Regions from separate parts of the Ramlibacter agri genome, predicted to be linked through region 2. Evidence: riboswitches for the same ligand, from Rfam matches in the RefSeq annotation. Region 2 holds a riboswitch; the other holds the start of a gene.

Region 1 (7,220 bases), on a different contig from region 2:
CTGGTGGCCAATGTGGGCGGGTGGCTCGTTGCTTTCATCGTGTCGTTCTGCGGGCAGTCGCTGCTGACCTTCCGCGGCCATGGCACGCCGGTGCTGCATGCCCTGCCGCGCTTCTTCCTGATCTCGCTGCTCGGCTTCCTCGCCAACGAGTCCAGCTATGCGATCCTGCTGCACTTCGTCGCGGTGCGCTACGACGTGCTGCTGGCGCTGGTCCTCGTCGGCGTGGCGATCATGACTTATCTGCTGAGTTCGCGCTGGGCTTTCCGGCGCAAGTCCCCGGCTTGACGCGCCATAGCGCCGTCTTCTTGGCCGTGGCCACCTGCTGCGAGCCGCGCAGCGCCTCGTAGCGCGAAGCCTCATCGACGCTGCCCACCACCCAGGTGACGGCGGGCCCGCACAGGATCTGCGGCACTTCCGCCGGCTTGCGCAGCAGGCGCCGGGCCTCGTCCGGCGCGAAGTGGCCGGCGTCCGCCAGCTCCTTGCGCCAGTTGTCGCGCTGGTAGACGGAGGGATCGTCCCAGTCGTCCACCACCATCACCGGCGCCCGGAGACGCGTGTTGAACGGCATGTCGAAGTAGGCGCCATGCAGGAACACCACCTGGTCGCCGGGCTGCAGCTGCGAGCGCAGGGCCCGGGCCAGCGCCAGGTTGGAGCCGGGCGCGACCACCGTCACGCCCACCACCGCCGCCACGCACACCACCACCGCCACGGCGGCGCCGGCGCGCCACAGCATGTTGGCGCGTGCACTGCCGGCGCGGCGCACGAAGCTGTCCGCGGCCAGCAGGGCCAGCGGCACGGTGGCGGGGAAGATGTAGCCCACCAGCTTGGAGGCCGGCAGCGAGAAGAAGCCGAGGATCGCCAGCAGCCACACCCACAGCAGCAGGCGCAGCGCGCCGCGGCCCGGTTCGGCCAGCATGCCGCGCCGCAGGCCGGCCAGCATCCAGGCCGACCAGGGCAGCGCCAGCACGCCCAGCACCACGACGTAGAAGAACCAGGGCTGCTTGTTGTTGAAGCCGGCGGTGGCGAAGCGCGAGAAGTGCTGCACCACGAAGAAGTAGTGGTTGAACTCCGGGAAGCGCTGCTGCATGGCGATGAACCAGGGCCCGGCCACCACGAGGAACAGCACGATGCCCGGCAGCCAGAACAGCTTCAGCAACACGCGCCATTGCCGGCGCAGCAGCAGCCACGCCACGATCACCAGCCCGGGCAGCACCAGGCCGATGAGGCCTTTGGCCAGGACGCCCAGCGCAGCGAACAGGTAACCGGCCGCCAGCGCGCCGGACGCGCGCTGCCCTTGCTCCTGCACCAGCGCCGCGTGTGCGACAGCCAGCACGGTGGCGGTGATGCAGCCGGCCACCAGCATGTCCAGGTTGGCGTACTGGCCGCCCAGGAAGAACAGCGGCTGCGTCACCAGCGCCAGCAATGCCAGCCGGGCCTCGCGCTCGCCGAACCAGCGGCGCGCGAACAGGAACAGCGACACCGCGCCGAGCGTTGCGCCTGCCAGCGGCGCCAGCCGCGCCGCCCATTCATGCGGGCCGAACAGGCCCAGCGCGCCGGCCGTGATCCAGTAGAACAGCGGCGGCTTGTGGAAGTAGGGCAGGCCATCGAGCTCGGGCACCAGCCAGTTGCCGCTGGTGAGCATGTGCCAGGCCACGCCGACGTAGCGGCCTTCGTCCGGCACGGCCAGCGGCCGCGCCCAGATGGTGAACGCCAGCCAGGCGATGGCGAGCGCCAGCGGCGCCCAGGAAACTTGCAGGAATTTCTTCACCGTGTCTGTGCCGCCAGGCCCTGTCCGAGTTCACGCCGCACCAGGTAAAGCGGGCGGCCTTTCACTTCCTCGAAGATGCGGGCGATGTACTCGCCGATGATCCCGAGGAAGATCATCTGCACGCCGGAGAACAGCATCAGCGCCACCACGATCGTGGTCCAGCCCGAGATGTTGTGCCCGTACAGCATGTACAGGAAGGTGAGGTAGCCGCCGTAGGCAAAGGACGCCAGCGCGAGCAGCACGCCCAGCGCCCCGACGATGCGCAGCGGCCAGTTGGCGAAGGCCGTCAGGCCGTCGATGGACAGGCGGAACAGGCTGCGCTTGCTGAAGTGCGTGCGGCCGTGGGCGCGCGGCGCCGGCATGTAGGGCAGGGGCACGGCCTTGAAGCCGATCCAGGCGTACAGGCCCTTCATGAAGCGGTTGCGCTCCGGCAGCGCCAGCAGCGCGTTGACGGCCTGGCGATCGAGCAGGCGGAAGTCGCCCGCGCCTTCCGGCACCTCGAAGCGGTGGAACTGGTTCAGCAGCTTGTAGAACATGCGCGTGCCGATGCGCTTGAAGGCCGGCTCGTCCTCGCGGCTTTCGCGGATGGCGTAGACCACGTCGGCGCCTTCGCGCCAGCGGGCGATCATCTCCTCCACCAGCGCGGGCGGATGCTGGAGGTCGGCGTCCATCATCACGACGACGTCGCCGGCGGCGGCTTCCAGGCCGGCCGTCAGCGCCGCTTCCTTGCCGAAATTGCGCGACAGCTGCAGCGCGCGGAAGCCTGGCAGGCGCGCCCACTCGGCCATCACCTTGCTGGTGTCGTCGGTGCTGCCGTCGTCGACGAGCACCACTTCCCAGCGCGCCGCCAGGCGCGGCAGCCACTGGCACAGCTGCGGCAGCAGCACGGCCAGGTTGCGCGCCTCGTTGCGGCAGGGAATGATGAGGGAGAGGGACATCGGGCCGCTGCGGTCGGACGGATCCGGTGCGTCCTGCAGCTGCGACACCGGGATGCGGTCGCGGACGGTGTTCATTGCTTGCGCCTCCTGCGCTGTGCTCGGTGGCGAGTGTCGCGGAAGGAACTTAAGAGGCACTTAAGGCCCCGTGGTCAAGCCGGAGCGCGCAACAAATGTCGCGCCGTGCGGGCCGGATAGGGCGGCCTGGACATAGGTACCAAGGTCCAATGGCTGGGCCCGAGCGGCGGCGCGATGCTCCCCGACCGCTCAGGGGAAATTCAGATGAACACTTTTTCCCGCACCGTCTGGCAGCGCTGGCTGCTGCTGCTGACGGCGCTGGTCGCGGTCCTGGCGACTGGCTGGATCCACGCGCAGCAAGCCGCGGCGCCGGCGGCCCCACCCGGCGAGAGTGGGGTGCTCTTCACCAACGTGCGCGTGTTCACCGGGGCGCCTACCCTGTCGGCACCCTCGAACGTGCTGGTGGTCGGCAACGTCATCCGCACGATCTCCACCGGCGCGATCCCGACCGAGGGGCTGGGCCGGGTCACGCGCATCGACGGCGGCGGCCGCACCCTGATGCCCGGCCTCATCGATGCCCACTGGCACACGATGTTCGTGCGGCCGACGCCCGCGGAGATGATCACCGGCGACTTCGGCTACTTCACCCTGATGGCGGGCGCCGAGGCCACGGCCACGCTCATGCGCGGCTTCACCACCGTGCGCGACATGGGCGGCCCGTCCTTCGGCCTGAAGCAGGCCATCGATGCGGGCCTCCTGCCGGGGCCGCGCATCTACCCCTCGGGCGCGATGATCACCACCACCGGCGGCCACGGCGACTTCCGCTCGCTGACCGAGCTGCCGCGCACCGGCAGCGGCCAGAGCCACATCGAGCAGGTCGGCGCCGCCATGATCGCCGACAACCCCGACGAAGTGCGCCTGCGCGCGCGCGAGCAGCTGGCCCAGGGCGCTTCGCAGATCAAGCTGATGGCCGGCGGCGGCGTCGCCTCGCCGCACAGCCCGATCGACGTCTCCACCTTCACCGAGCCCGAGCTGCGGGCCGCCGTCGAAGCGGCGGAGAACTACGGCACCTACGTCGCCGTCCATGCCTACACGTCGGTCGCCGCCCAGCGCGCCATCGCCGCCGGCGTCAAGGTGATCGAGCATGCCCACCTGATCGACGAGCCGACCGCGCAGCTGATGGCGCAGAAGGGCATCTGGCTCAGCACCCAGCCCTTCCTGGACGACGAGGACATCCCGCGCATGCCGCCGGGTTCGCCCCAGTACGCGCGCTTGCGCCAGGTGCTGGAAGGCACGGACCGCATCTACACCTTCGCCAAGAAGTACAAGATCAAGACCGTCTTCGGGACCGACATCCTGTTCGACGCCCAGCTGGCAACGCGCCAGGGCGCGCAGCTGCCCAAGCTGGCCAAGTGGTTCAGCAACGTCGAGATCCTGAACCAGGCCACTGCCAATACCGGCGAAATGCTCGCGCTGTCGGGCCCGCGCAACCCGTATCCCGGCAAGCTCGGCGTGGTGCAGAACGGGGCGCTGGCCGACCTGCTGCTGGTCGACGGCGACCCGCTGAAGGACATCAACCTGGTGGCCGACCCCGAGCGCAACTTCCTGGTGATCATGAAGGACGGGAAGGTCTACAAGAACAAGCTGGCGCCGTAGCGCGTAAAATCCGGTCCTGCTCAAGGAGCGCTGCAGCGGATGGGGTGGGCCCCGACGTCAGGCTTGAGATGGACCCCAACCGCGCTCACCCTTGTCAACCAACGGTGAGCGCATGCAGCAGACCCCTCCCGCCCCCATGAAGCTTTCCGGCCTGGAGCCTGTCTCCATCGGCCCGGGCAGCCTGTTCGTCAACATCGGCGAACGCACCAACGTCACCGGCTCCAAGGCGTTCGCCCGCATGATCCTGGCGGGCCAGTTCGAACAGGCCCTGGCGGTCGCCCGCCAGCAGGTCGAGAACGGCGCTCAGGTCATCGACATCAACATGGACGAGGCCATGCTCGATAGCAAGGCCGCCATGGTGCGCTTCCTGAACCTGATCGCCAGCGAACCCGACATCGCCCGCGTGCCGGTGATGGTCGACTCCTCCAAGTGGGAGGTCATCGAGGCGGGTCTCCGCTGCGTGCAGGGCAAGGGGATCGTCAACTCGATCTCGCTGAAGGAAGGCGAGGAGCAGTTCAAGCGCCAGGCCACCCTGGTCAAGCGCTATGGCGCCGCCGCCGTGGTGATGGCCTTCGACGAGCAGGGCCAGGCCGACACCTACCAGCGCAAGACCGAGATCTGCGCGAGGGCCTATCGCATCCTGGTGGACGAAGTCGGCTTCCCGCCGGAAGACATCATCTTCGACCCCAACATCTTCGCCATCGCCACGGGCATCGAGGAGCACAACAACTACGCGGTCGACTTCATCGAAGCGACGAAGTGGATCAAGGAGAACCTGCCCGGCGCCAAGGTCAGCGGCGGCGTCTCCAACGTGAGCTTCTCCTTCCGCGGCAACGACCCGGTGCGCGAAGCCATCCACACGGTCTTCCTGTTCCACGCCATCAAGGCCGGCATGGACATGGGCATCGTCAACGCCGGCATGGTCGGCGTGTACGACGAGGTCGAGCCGCAGCTGCGCGAGCGGGTGGAGGACGTGGTGCTGAACCGCCGCCCCGATGCCGGCGAGCGCCTGGTGGAAATCGCCGAACAGGCCAAGGGCGCGGCCAAGGACGATACCAAGAAGAACGAGTGGCGCGCGCTCACCGTGGAACAGCGCCTGGCGCATGCGCTGGTGCACGGCATCACCGACCACATCGTCGCCGACACCGAGGAGATGTACCAGAAGGTCGTCGCCAAAAGCGGCGGCCGGCCGCTGCACGTCATCGAAGGCCCGCTGATGGACGGCATGAACGTCGTCGGCGACCTGTTCGGCGCCGGCAAGATGTTCCTGCCGCAGGTGGTGAAGTCGGCGCGCGTGATGAAGCAGGCCGTGGCCCACCTCATTCCCTATATCGAGGAAGAGAAGAAGCAGCAGGAAGCCGCTGGCGAGGACGTCCGCGCCAAGGGCAAGATCGTCATCGCCACGGTCAAGGGCGACGTGCACGACATCGGCAAGAACATCGTCACCGTCGTCCTCCAGTGCAACAACTTCGAGGTGGTGAACATGGGCGTGATGGTGCCCTGCCACGAGATCCTGGCGAAGGCCAAGGTCGAGGGCGCGGACATCGTCGGCCTGTCGGGGCTGATCACGCCTTCGCTGGAGGAGATGCAGTACGTCGCCAGCGAAATGCAGAAGGACGAGCACTTCCGCATCAAGAAGATCCCGCTGCTGATCGGCGGCGCCACGTGCAGCCGCGTGCACACGGCCGTCAAGATCGCGCCGCACTACGAAGGCCCGGTGGTCTACGTGCCGGATGCCTCGCGCAGCGTCAGCGTGGCCCAGAGCCTGCTGTCGGAGCAGGCGGCGAAGTACATCGCCGAGGTCAACGCCGATTACGACAAGGTGCGGCTGCAGCACGCCAACAAGAAGCAGGTGCCGCTGTGGCCGCTGGCCAAGGCGCGCGAGAACAGGACGCCGCTTGCCTGGAAGGCGTACACGCCGCCGAAGCCCAAGTTCATCGGCCGGCGCGTGTTCAAGAACTACGACCTGGGCGAGCTGGCGCGCTACATCGACTGGGGCCCGTTCTTCCAGACCTGGGACCTGGCCGGGCCGTTCCCGGCGATCCTGAAGGACGAGATCGTCGGCGCCGAAGCGGTGCGCGTGTTCTCCGATGGCCAGCGCATGTTGAAGCGCCTGATCGAGGGCCGCTGGCTCAGCGCGAATGCGGTCATGGGCTTCTGGCCGGCCAACACGGTCAACGACGACGACATCCAGCTTTATGCCGACGAAAAGCGCGAGCAGCCGGTGCTCACCTGGTACGGCCTGCGCCAGCAGACCGAGAAGCAGGTGATCGATGGCGTCACGCGTCCGAGCCGCTGCCTTGCCGATTTCGTCGCGCCCAAGGGCGTGGCGCCGGACTATGTCGGCGCCTTCGCCGTGACGGCGGGCCTGGGCGTCGACAAGAAGGTGCAGTACTTCATGGACGACCACGACGACTACTCCGCGATCATGCTGAAGGCCTTGGCCGACCGCCTGGCCGAAGCGCTGGCCGAGGCGCTGCACGAACGCGTGCGGCAGGACCTGTGGGGCTACGCGGCGGACGAAGGCCTGTCCAACGAGGACTTGATCAAGGAGAAGTACCGCGGCATCCGCCCGGCGCCCGGCTATCCGGCCTGCCCGGACCACAGCGTCAAGCGCGACATGTTCGACCTGCTGCAGCCGCAGGAGATCGGCATGGAGCTCACCGAGTCGATGGCGATGGCGCCGGCGGCCAGCGTCAGCGGCTTCTACCTGGCCCATCCCGCCAGCACTTACTTCAATGTCGGCCGCATCGGCCAGGACCAGCTGGAAGACCAGGCGCGGCGTCGCGGCGCGGATGTCGCGCTGCTGGAGCGCCTGCTGGCGCCGAATCTGTGACGAATGA
Region 2 (7,220 bases):
GCCGGCAAGCCCTGGCTGCACGCCACCCTGAACATCGGCCAGGATCCCGAACGCGCACCCACCCACACGCCCGGCGAGAAGGTGCAACGCCCCGGCCTCACCGCCAGCGGCGTGTTCCTGGTCAACCCGCCGCACACGCTGAAGGCGCAGCTGCAGGAGCTGCTGCCGCAGCTGGTGGAAGTGCTCGGACGCGGCCGCGGGCAGGGTCACGTCGTCGAATCGGGCGGCTGATTGCCTTTGGAGGCTGGGTTGCGCGAACGCGCGCCCCAGCTCTCCCACCCTCAGAAGCGCTTGCGGATGCCGGCGCCGAAGCTGTCGCCGCTGCCGAAGCCGCTGACGTCGTCGCGCATGCCCACGAGGTACAGGTCGGTGCTCTTGGACAGGAAGTAGTCGTAGCCCAGCGAGAAGGTCTTGCGCTCGGCGCCGGTGTTCACTTCCGTGTGCGCGTACGCGGCCAGCAGCCGGCCCGCGCCGATCGGCGCCGAGGCTCCCGCCGACCAGGTCTTCCACGCCGGTGCCAGCGTGTCCGACCAGGCGCGGCCGTAGCTGCCGCAGACCTTCACCACGCTGAAGTCGTAAGAGGCGGCTCCCATCCAGTCGGTCTTGCGGTCGCCCGTGGCAAACGGCGCCGGCGACGGGTTGCTGACCTGGTCGCGCTCGATGAAAGCGGTGGCCGCGAAGTTGCCGTGGAAGTACAGCAGGTTGGCGCCGAGGTTGTGGATGCCGGCGGCGTTGGCCTGCTCGCCCAGCTGGTAGTGCAGGTTGCCGGTGAGCCCGCCGAAGCTAGGCGTCGTGTACAGGATCTCGTTGGACCAGCCCGTGTCCGAGGGCGTGGTCGCCGTCCAGCCGGTGGCGTTGAACAGGCTGATGTTGTTGTGCAGGACCAGCGGCGAGAAGGTGAAGGAATCGCCGAAGGGATTGAAGATCACCGTGGGCAGGAAGTTCGGTGCCAGCGCGCGGCCCAAGGTCAGCGAGCCCCAGCTGTCGCTGGCGAGCGAGACGTTGGCGTCGCGCGAGAAGAAGGGGTCGCCGCTGAAGCGGCCCGGGTTGCCGCTGTCGGCCTGGAAGAAGGACGTCAGCGCGAAGTTGGCCTTGAGGCCGCCACCGAGGTCCTCGGTGCCCTTGAAGCCGAACCACGAGGTGGTCATGCCGCCGCTGTTCACCACGGTGCGGTGGCCGCCGTCGCCGGGGTTTTCGAGGCTGCCGGCGAAGACGTCGACGGTGCCCGTCAAGGTGACCGAGCTTTGGGCCTGTGCGCCCGAGGCGAGCGCGGCAAAGGCCGCAAGGCATGCGGCCAGACGAAGTTTCTTCATGTTGTGGACTCCAGATCGATTGCTTGCAGATGCGGCCGCCGCGGCGCGCGGCGGCCGTACTGCTCAGCAAGATGGATGCCCGTCGCCCGATGCCTGCATGCCGGCAGGCGGGCGTTCGTCAAGCAGGCGTCAGGCTCGCGTGCCGCGCCGCTGGCGCGCCGTGCGAAGCCCGGCTCCTTACGCGAGCCGCTCGCACAAGGCCAGCGTCGGCCCCGCCTGGTTCATCGTGTAGAAGTGCAAGCCGGGCGCGCCACCGCGCTGCAGCTGCTCGCACAGCGCCGCCACCACGTCGAGGCCGAAAGCGCGGATAGCCTTCACGTCGTCGCCGAAGCTTTGCAGCCGCAGGCGGATCCAGCGCGGCACCTCGGCGCCGCAGGCGTCCGAGAAGCGCAGCAGCTGGCTGGAGTTGGTGATGGGCATGATGCCCGGCACGATGGGCACGGCCACGCCCAGCTTGCGCGCTTCGTCGACGAAGCGGAAGTAGGCATCGGCGCTGTAGAAGTACTGCGTGATCGCCGAATCGGCGCCGGCCTTCACCTTGGTGACGAAGGCCTTCATGTCGGCGTCCGGCGACTTCGCCTGCGGGTGGATCTCCGGGTAGCAGGCCACCTCGATGCGGAAGGCATCGCCGGTCTCGGCGCGGATGAACTCCACCAGCTCGCTGGCGTACAGGAACTCGCCGCCGATGCCGTAGCCGCTGGGCAGGTCGCCGCGCAGCGCCACCAGGCGCTTGACGCCCATGGAGCGCAGCACTTCGAGCTGGTCACGCACCTTGGCGCGCGTGGCGCCTACGCAGGAGAAATGGCTGGCCGCGTCCACGCCTTCGGCCAGGATCTCGGTGACCGCGGTGAACGTGCCGGCCTGGGTGGAACCGCCGGCGCCGTAGGTGACCGAGCAGAAGTCGGGCTTCAGCGCGTACAGCTGCTTGCGCGCGGCGCGCAGCTTGTCGCTGCCTTCCGCCGTCTTGGGCGGGAAGAATTCGAGGCTGAGGGGAAGCATCAGTCGCTCCTCGTTGCATGCAAAAAGAACTCGCGGTTGCCGTCGCCACCCGCGATGGGGCTGTCATACCAGCCGATCACTGCGAGGCCCAGCGGCAGGCAGGCATCGCGCAGCTTGCGTTCGACCTGCGCGTAGAGCGCGGAGTCGCGCACGATGCCGCCCTTGCCGATGTCGCCCGGCTGCAGTTCGAACTGCGGCTTCACCAGCATCAGCAGCTGGCCGCCGGCCTTCAACAGCGGCACCAGGGCCGGCAGCACCAGCGTCAGCGAGATGAACGACAGGTCGCCGGTCACCAGGTCGAAGCCGCTGCCCACCTGCTCCGCCCGCAACTCGCGCGCATTGAGCTTTTCGTGGGCCACGACCCGCGGATCCTGGCGCAGCTTGTCGTTCAACTGCCCGTGCCCGACGTCGACGCCGACCACCCGCGCAGCACCTTGCTGCAGCAGGCAATCGGTGAAGCCGCCGGTGGACTGGCCGACATCGAGGCAGGTCCAGCCGCTGGCATCGAGCTTGGCGGCGCGCAAGGCGCCTTCCAGCTTGAGGCCACCGCGCGAGACGTAGCGCGACTCCGCGGCATCCAGCAGCTGCAACTGCGCCCGGTCCGGAATCTCGTCGCCGTTCTTGGCGACGGCCTTCCAGTTGGCGCCATCGAACCACTGGACGCCAGCGGCGATCAGCCGCTGCGCCTGCGAGCGCGAAGCGGCCAGGCCGCGTTCGACGAGAAGCTGGTCGGCACGCATGTGCCTACCGCTTAGTAGCGGTACGTATCGGGCTTGTACGGACCGTTCTTGTCCACGCCGATGTACGCGGCCTGGGCATCGGTCAGCACGGTCAGCTGCGCGCCCAGCTTCGACAGCTGCAGGCGCGCGACCTTCTCGTCCAGGTGCTTCGGCAGCACGTAGACCTTGCCGGCCTGGTAGGCGTCGGGCTTGGTGAACAGCTCGATCTGCGCGATGGTCTGGTTGGCGAACGAGGACGACATCACGTAGCTGGGGTGGCCGGTGCCGCAGCCCAGGTTCACCAGGCGGCCCTTGGCCAGCAGGATGATGCGCTTGCCGTCCGCGAAGATCACGTGGTCGACCTGCGGCTTGATCTCTTCCCACTTGCACTGCTTCTCGAGCGACGCGACGTCGATCTCATTGTCGAAGTGGCCGATGTTGCAGACGATGGACTGATCCTTCATCGCGGCCATGTGCTTGTAGGTGATCACGTCCTTGTTGCCGGTGGTCGTGACGAAGATGTCGGCCTTGTCGGCGGCGTAGTCCATCGTGACGACGCGGTAGCCTTCCATCGCGGCCTGCAGGGCGTTGATGGGGTCGATCTCGGTGACCCAGACCTGCGCCGACAGCGCGCGCAAGGCCTGGGCCGAACCCTTGCCCACGTCGCCGTAACCGGCAACCACGGCGACCTTGCCGGCGATCATGACGTCGGTGGCGCGCTTGATGCCGTCCACCAGCGACTCGCGGCAGCCGTACAGGTTGTCGAACTTGCTCTTGGTGACGGAGTCGTTGACGTTGATCGCGCGGAACAGCAGCGTGCCCTTGTTGGACATCTCGACCAGGCGGTGCACGCCGGTGGTGGTCTCTTCGGTGACGCCGATGATTTCCCTGGCCTTGCGCGAATACCAGGTCGAATCCTCGGCCAGCTTCTTGCGGATGGAGGCGAACAGGATGCGCTCTTCCTCGCTGCCGCCGTTGCCGGCGACCAGGGAGGCGTCCTTCTCGGCGCGCTGGCCCAGGTGCATCAGCAGCGTGGCATCGCCGCCGTCGTCCAGGATCATGTTGGGGCCTTCGCCCGCGCTGCCCTTGGCGCCGAAGTCGAAGATGCGGTGGGTGTAGTCCCAGTAGTCTTCCAGCGATTCGCCCTTGACGGCGAACACCGGCGTGCCGCCGGCGGCGATGGCGGCGGCGGCGTGGTCCTGCGTGGAGAAGATGTTGCACGAGGCCCAGCGCACGGTGGCGCCCAGGGCTTGCAGCGTCTCGATCAGCACCGCGGTCTGGATCGTCATGTGCAGCGAGCCGGTGATGCGCGCGCCCTTCAGCGGCTGGCTCTTGGCGTATTCGGCGCGGATCGCCATCAGGCCGGGCATCTCGGTCTCGGCGATGCGGATTTCCTTGCGGCCCCAGTCGGCCAGGGAAATGTCGGTGATGGCGCTGTCGGCGGGGGCGGCAGGCTTGAGTGCGGCGTTCATGGAAGGCTCCAGAAGGTGGTGGGTCGACCCGCACTTCCGGAGGTTCTCACCGCACGGAAGCGTGGGTGAGCGTCGTTGCATGGATGTCCGAGCCTCGCGTCCATGGCGGACGCTGCAACGCTCCTCGGTTGGGGGCGGATTCTACCGGAATGGCCCGCCCTTGCCACGGGCGGGCCATCGAGGAATCACGCCGGCTCGGCCTCGGCGCCAGCCGGCGCTTCGTCCTTGGGCTGGTCCTCGAAGCGCTGGTACCAGGTGGCCACCAGCCCGCCCGAGATGTTGTGCCACACGCTGAAGATCGCGCTGGGCACGGCGGCCAGCGGCGAGAAGTGGGCGGCGGCGAGCGCGGCGCCGAGGCCGGAGTTCTGCATGCCCACTTCGATGGACAGCGCCTTGCGCTTGGCCATCGGCATGCCCGTCAACTTGCCCAGCAGGTAGCCGAGCAGCAGGCCCAGGCCGTTGTGCAGCACCACCACGCCGAAGATCAGCAGGCCGCTGGTGGCCAGCTTCTGCTGGCTGGCTGCCACCACCGCGGCCACGATCGCCACGATGGCGACCACCGACACGAGCGGCAGCACGCCCACGGCCAGCTTCACCTTGTCACGCAGCAGCGACTGCGCGATGACGCCCAGCGCGATCGGCAGCATCACCACCTGCACGATCGACCAGAACATGGCCGCGGCATCGACGTGCAGCCACTGGCTGGCCAGCAGGTAGATCAGCGCCGGCGTGATCAGGGGCGCCAGCAGCGTGGTGACGGCGCTCACGGCGACCGACAGCGCCACGTCGCCCTTGGCCAGGAAGGTCATGACGTTGGAAGCCGTGCCGCTGGGGCAGCAACCCACCAGGATCACGCCGACGGCGATCTCCGGCGGCAGTTGCAGCAGCTTGCACAGCAGCCAGGCGAGGCCCGGCATGATGACGAAGTGGCCCAGGCAGGCGATGAACACGTGCCACGGGCGGCGGAAGACTTCGCGGAAGTCTTCCTTCGACAGGGTCAGGCCCATGCCGAACATGATGACGCCCAGCAGCGGGACGATGAAGGCCGCCAGGAACTTGAACTGGCCGGGGGCGAAATAGGCGAGCGCTGCGAACAGCAGCACCCAGAAGGCAAAGGTCTTGCCGACGAAATTGCTCAGGCGGACGAGGGCCTGCATGGGGGACTTCCTTGCGATCGAACGAGAACGGCTGACCGGCGGGGCGCCGGGAGAGATGCGCGGAAGGTGTGCTCCGCATGCGCGTCCGCCGGGTGGGCGGGCGTCCCGCCGGGCGGCGCGCGGCCGTCCGGACACACGGCAGGGTGCGCCGCAGACCTAGGGAATACCCTGATTTTACGGAGTACAGCGTTTCGCAGCGGCGCGGCAGGTTATTTCTTTGCGCGGCGGGGCGCGGCGGCCCCACGGCCCGCGTTCTTGCAGCTAAAAAGCAGGATGCCTTCCGCCACGCCCGCCCCGCCCATCGAACCGATGCTGGCCAAGATCGCCGAGGCCCTGCCCGAGGCGCCCGGCTTCCTGTTCGAGCCCAAGTGGGACGGTTTCCGCGCGCTCGTGTTCCGCGGCGCCGAGCAGACCTACCTGCAAAGCCGTGACCTGCGGCCGCTGAACCGCTACTTCCCCGAGCTGGAGAAGGCGCTGCACGAAGCCCTGCCCAAGGGTTGCGTGGTCGACGGCGAGATCGTCCTGGCCACGCCGCACGGGCTGGACTTCGACGCGCTGCAGCAGCGCATCCACCCCGCACCCTCGCGCATCGCGCGGCTGGCCAAGGAGACGCCGGCCAGCTTCGTCGCCTTCGACCTGCTGGCCGCCGGCGGCAGATCGACGATGGAGCTGCCGCAAGCCGAGCGCCGCACGCGGCTGGAGCGCCTGCTGGCCAAGGCCAGGCCGCCGCTGCATCTGACGCCGGTGACGCGCGACCGCGCGCAGGCCGAGGAGTGGCTGCAGAAGTTCGAAGGCGCGGGGCTGGACGGCGTGATGGCCAAGCTGGAGAACGCCACCTACCAGCCCGGCAAGCGCGCCATGCTCAAGATCAAGCACGTGCGCAGCGCCGATTGCGTGGTGGCCGGCTTCCGCTGGTACAAGGACAGCAACGACGCCATCGGCTCGCTGCTGCTGGGGCTCTACGACGACGACGGCGTGCTGCAGCACGTGGGCGTCACGTCCTCCTTTGCCATGGAGATGCGCAAGTCGGTGCTGCAGGAGCTGGAGCCCTTGCGCGAGGGCGCGCTGGAGCAGCATCCGTGGCGCGACTGGGCCGGGGCGGCGACGGGCGAGTCGCAGCGCATGCCCGGCGCACAGAGCCGCTGGAGCGGCGGCAAGGACCTGGGCTGGGAGCCGCTGCGGCCGGAGCGCGTGTGCGAGGTCAAGTACGACCACCTGCAGGGCGAGCGCTTCCGCCACGCCGCCGTGTTCCTGCGCTGGCGGCCCGACAAGCCGCCGCAGGAGTGCCGCTACGACCAGCTGGAAGTGACGACGCCGTTCGAGCTGGCGAAGGTGTTCGGGGCTAAGGCTTCCGCTTGAAGCACCCGTGCGCGTGGTCCTCCACGATCCCCACCGCCTGCATCCACGCGTAGACGATCACCGGCCCGACGAAGTTGAAGCCGCGCTGGCGCAGCTCGCGGGAGATCTCCGTCGACAGCGGCGTGCTGGCCGGCACGTGCTGGCCGTCGCCGTGCAGCACCTTGCCGTCCGTGAAGGACCAGCAGAACTCGGCGAAGTCCT

What was found. A riboswitch is a leader RNA that binds a small molecule or an ion and turns the genes downstream of it on or off. The one in region 2 is predicted to bind S-adenosylhomocysteine.
Region 1: it holds a riboswitch for S-adenosylhomocysteine, as region 2 does, so the genes downstream of both, metH (methionine synthase) here and ahcY (adenosylhomocysteinase) in region 2, are expected to answer to the same signal.

What each region holds. Positions count from the first base shown of each region.
Region 1 covers NZ_JABBFX010000001.1:296,826-304,045, reverse strand. The annotation lists gene HHL11_RS01510 (GtrA family protein) at 1-285, shown strand, start outside; gene HHL11_RS01505 (glycosyltransferase family 39 protein) at 230-1,768, opposite strand; gene HHL11_RS01500 (glycosyltransferase) at 1,765-2,781, opposite strand; gene HHL11_RS01495 (metal-dependent hydrolase family protein) at 2,986-4,377, shown strand; S-adenosyl-L-homocysteine riboswitch at 4,394-4,471, shown strand; gene metH (methionine synthase) at 4,514-7,213, shown strand.
Region 2 covers NZ_JABBFX010000003.1:387,378-394,597, reverse strand. The annotation lists gene HHL11_RS26495 (23S rRNA (adenine(2030)-N(6))-methyltransferase RlmJ) at 1-231, shown strand, start outside; gene HHL11_RS26490 (porin) at 282-1,313, opposite strand; gene metF (methylenetetrahydrofolate reductase [NAD(P)H]) at 1,491-2,315, opposite strand; gene HHL11_RS26480 (TlyA family RNA methyltransferase) at 2,312-3,052, opposite strand; gene ahcY (adenosylhomocysteinase) at 3,064-4,503, opposite strand; S-adenosyl-L-homocysteine riboswitch at 4,564-4,635, opposite strand; gene HHL11_RS26470 (bile acid:sodium symporter family protein) at 4,689-5,660, opposite strand; gene HHL11_RS26465 (ATP-dependent DNA ligase) at 5,934-7,019, shown strand; gene HHL11_RS26460 (DNA-3-methyladenine glycosylase I) at 7,003-7,220, opposite strand, start outside.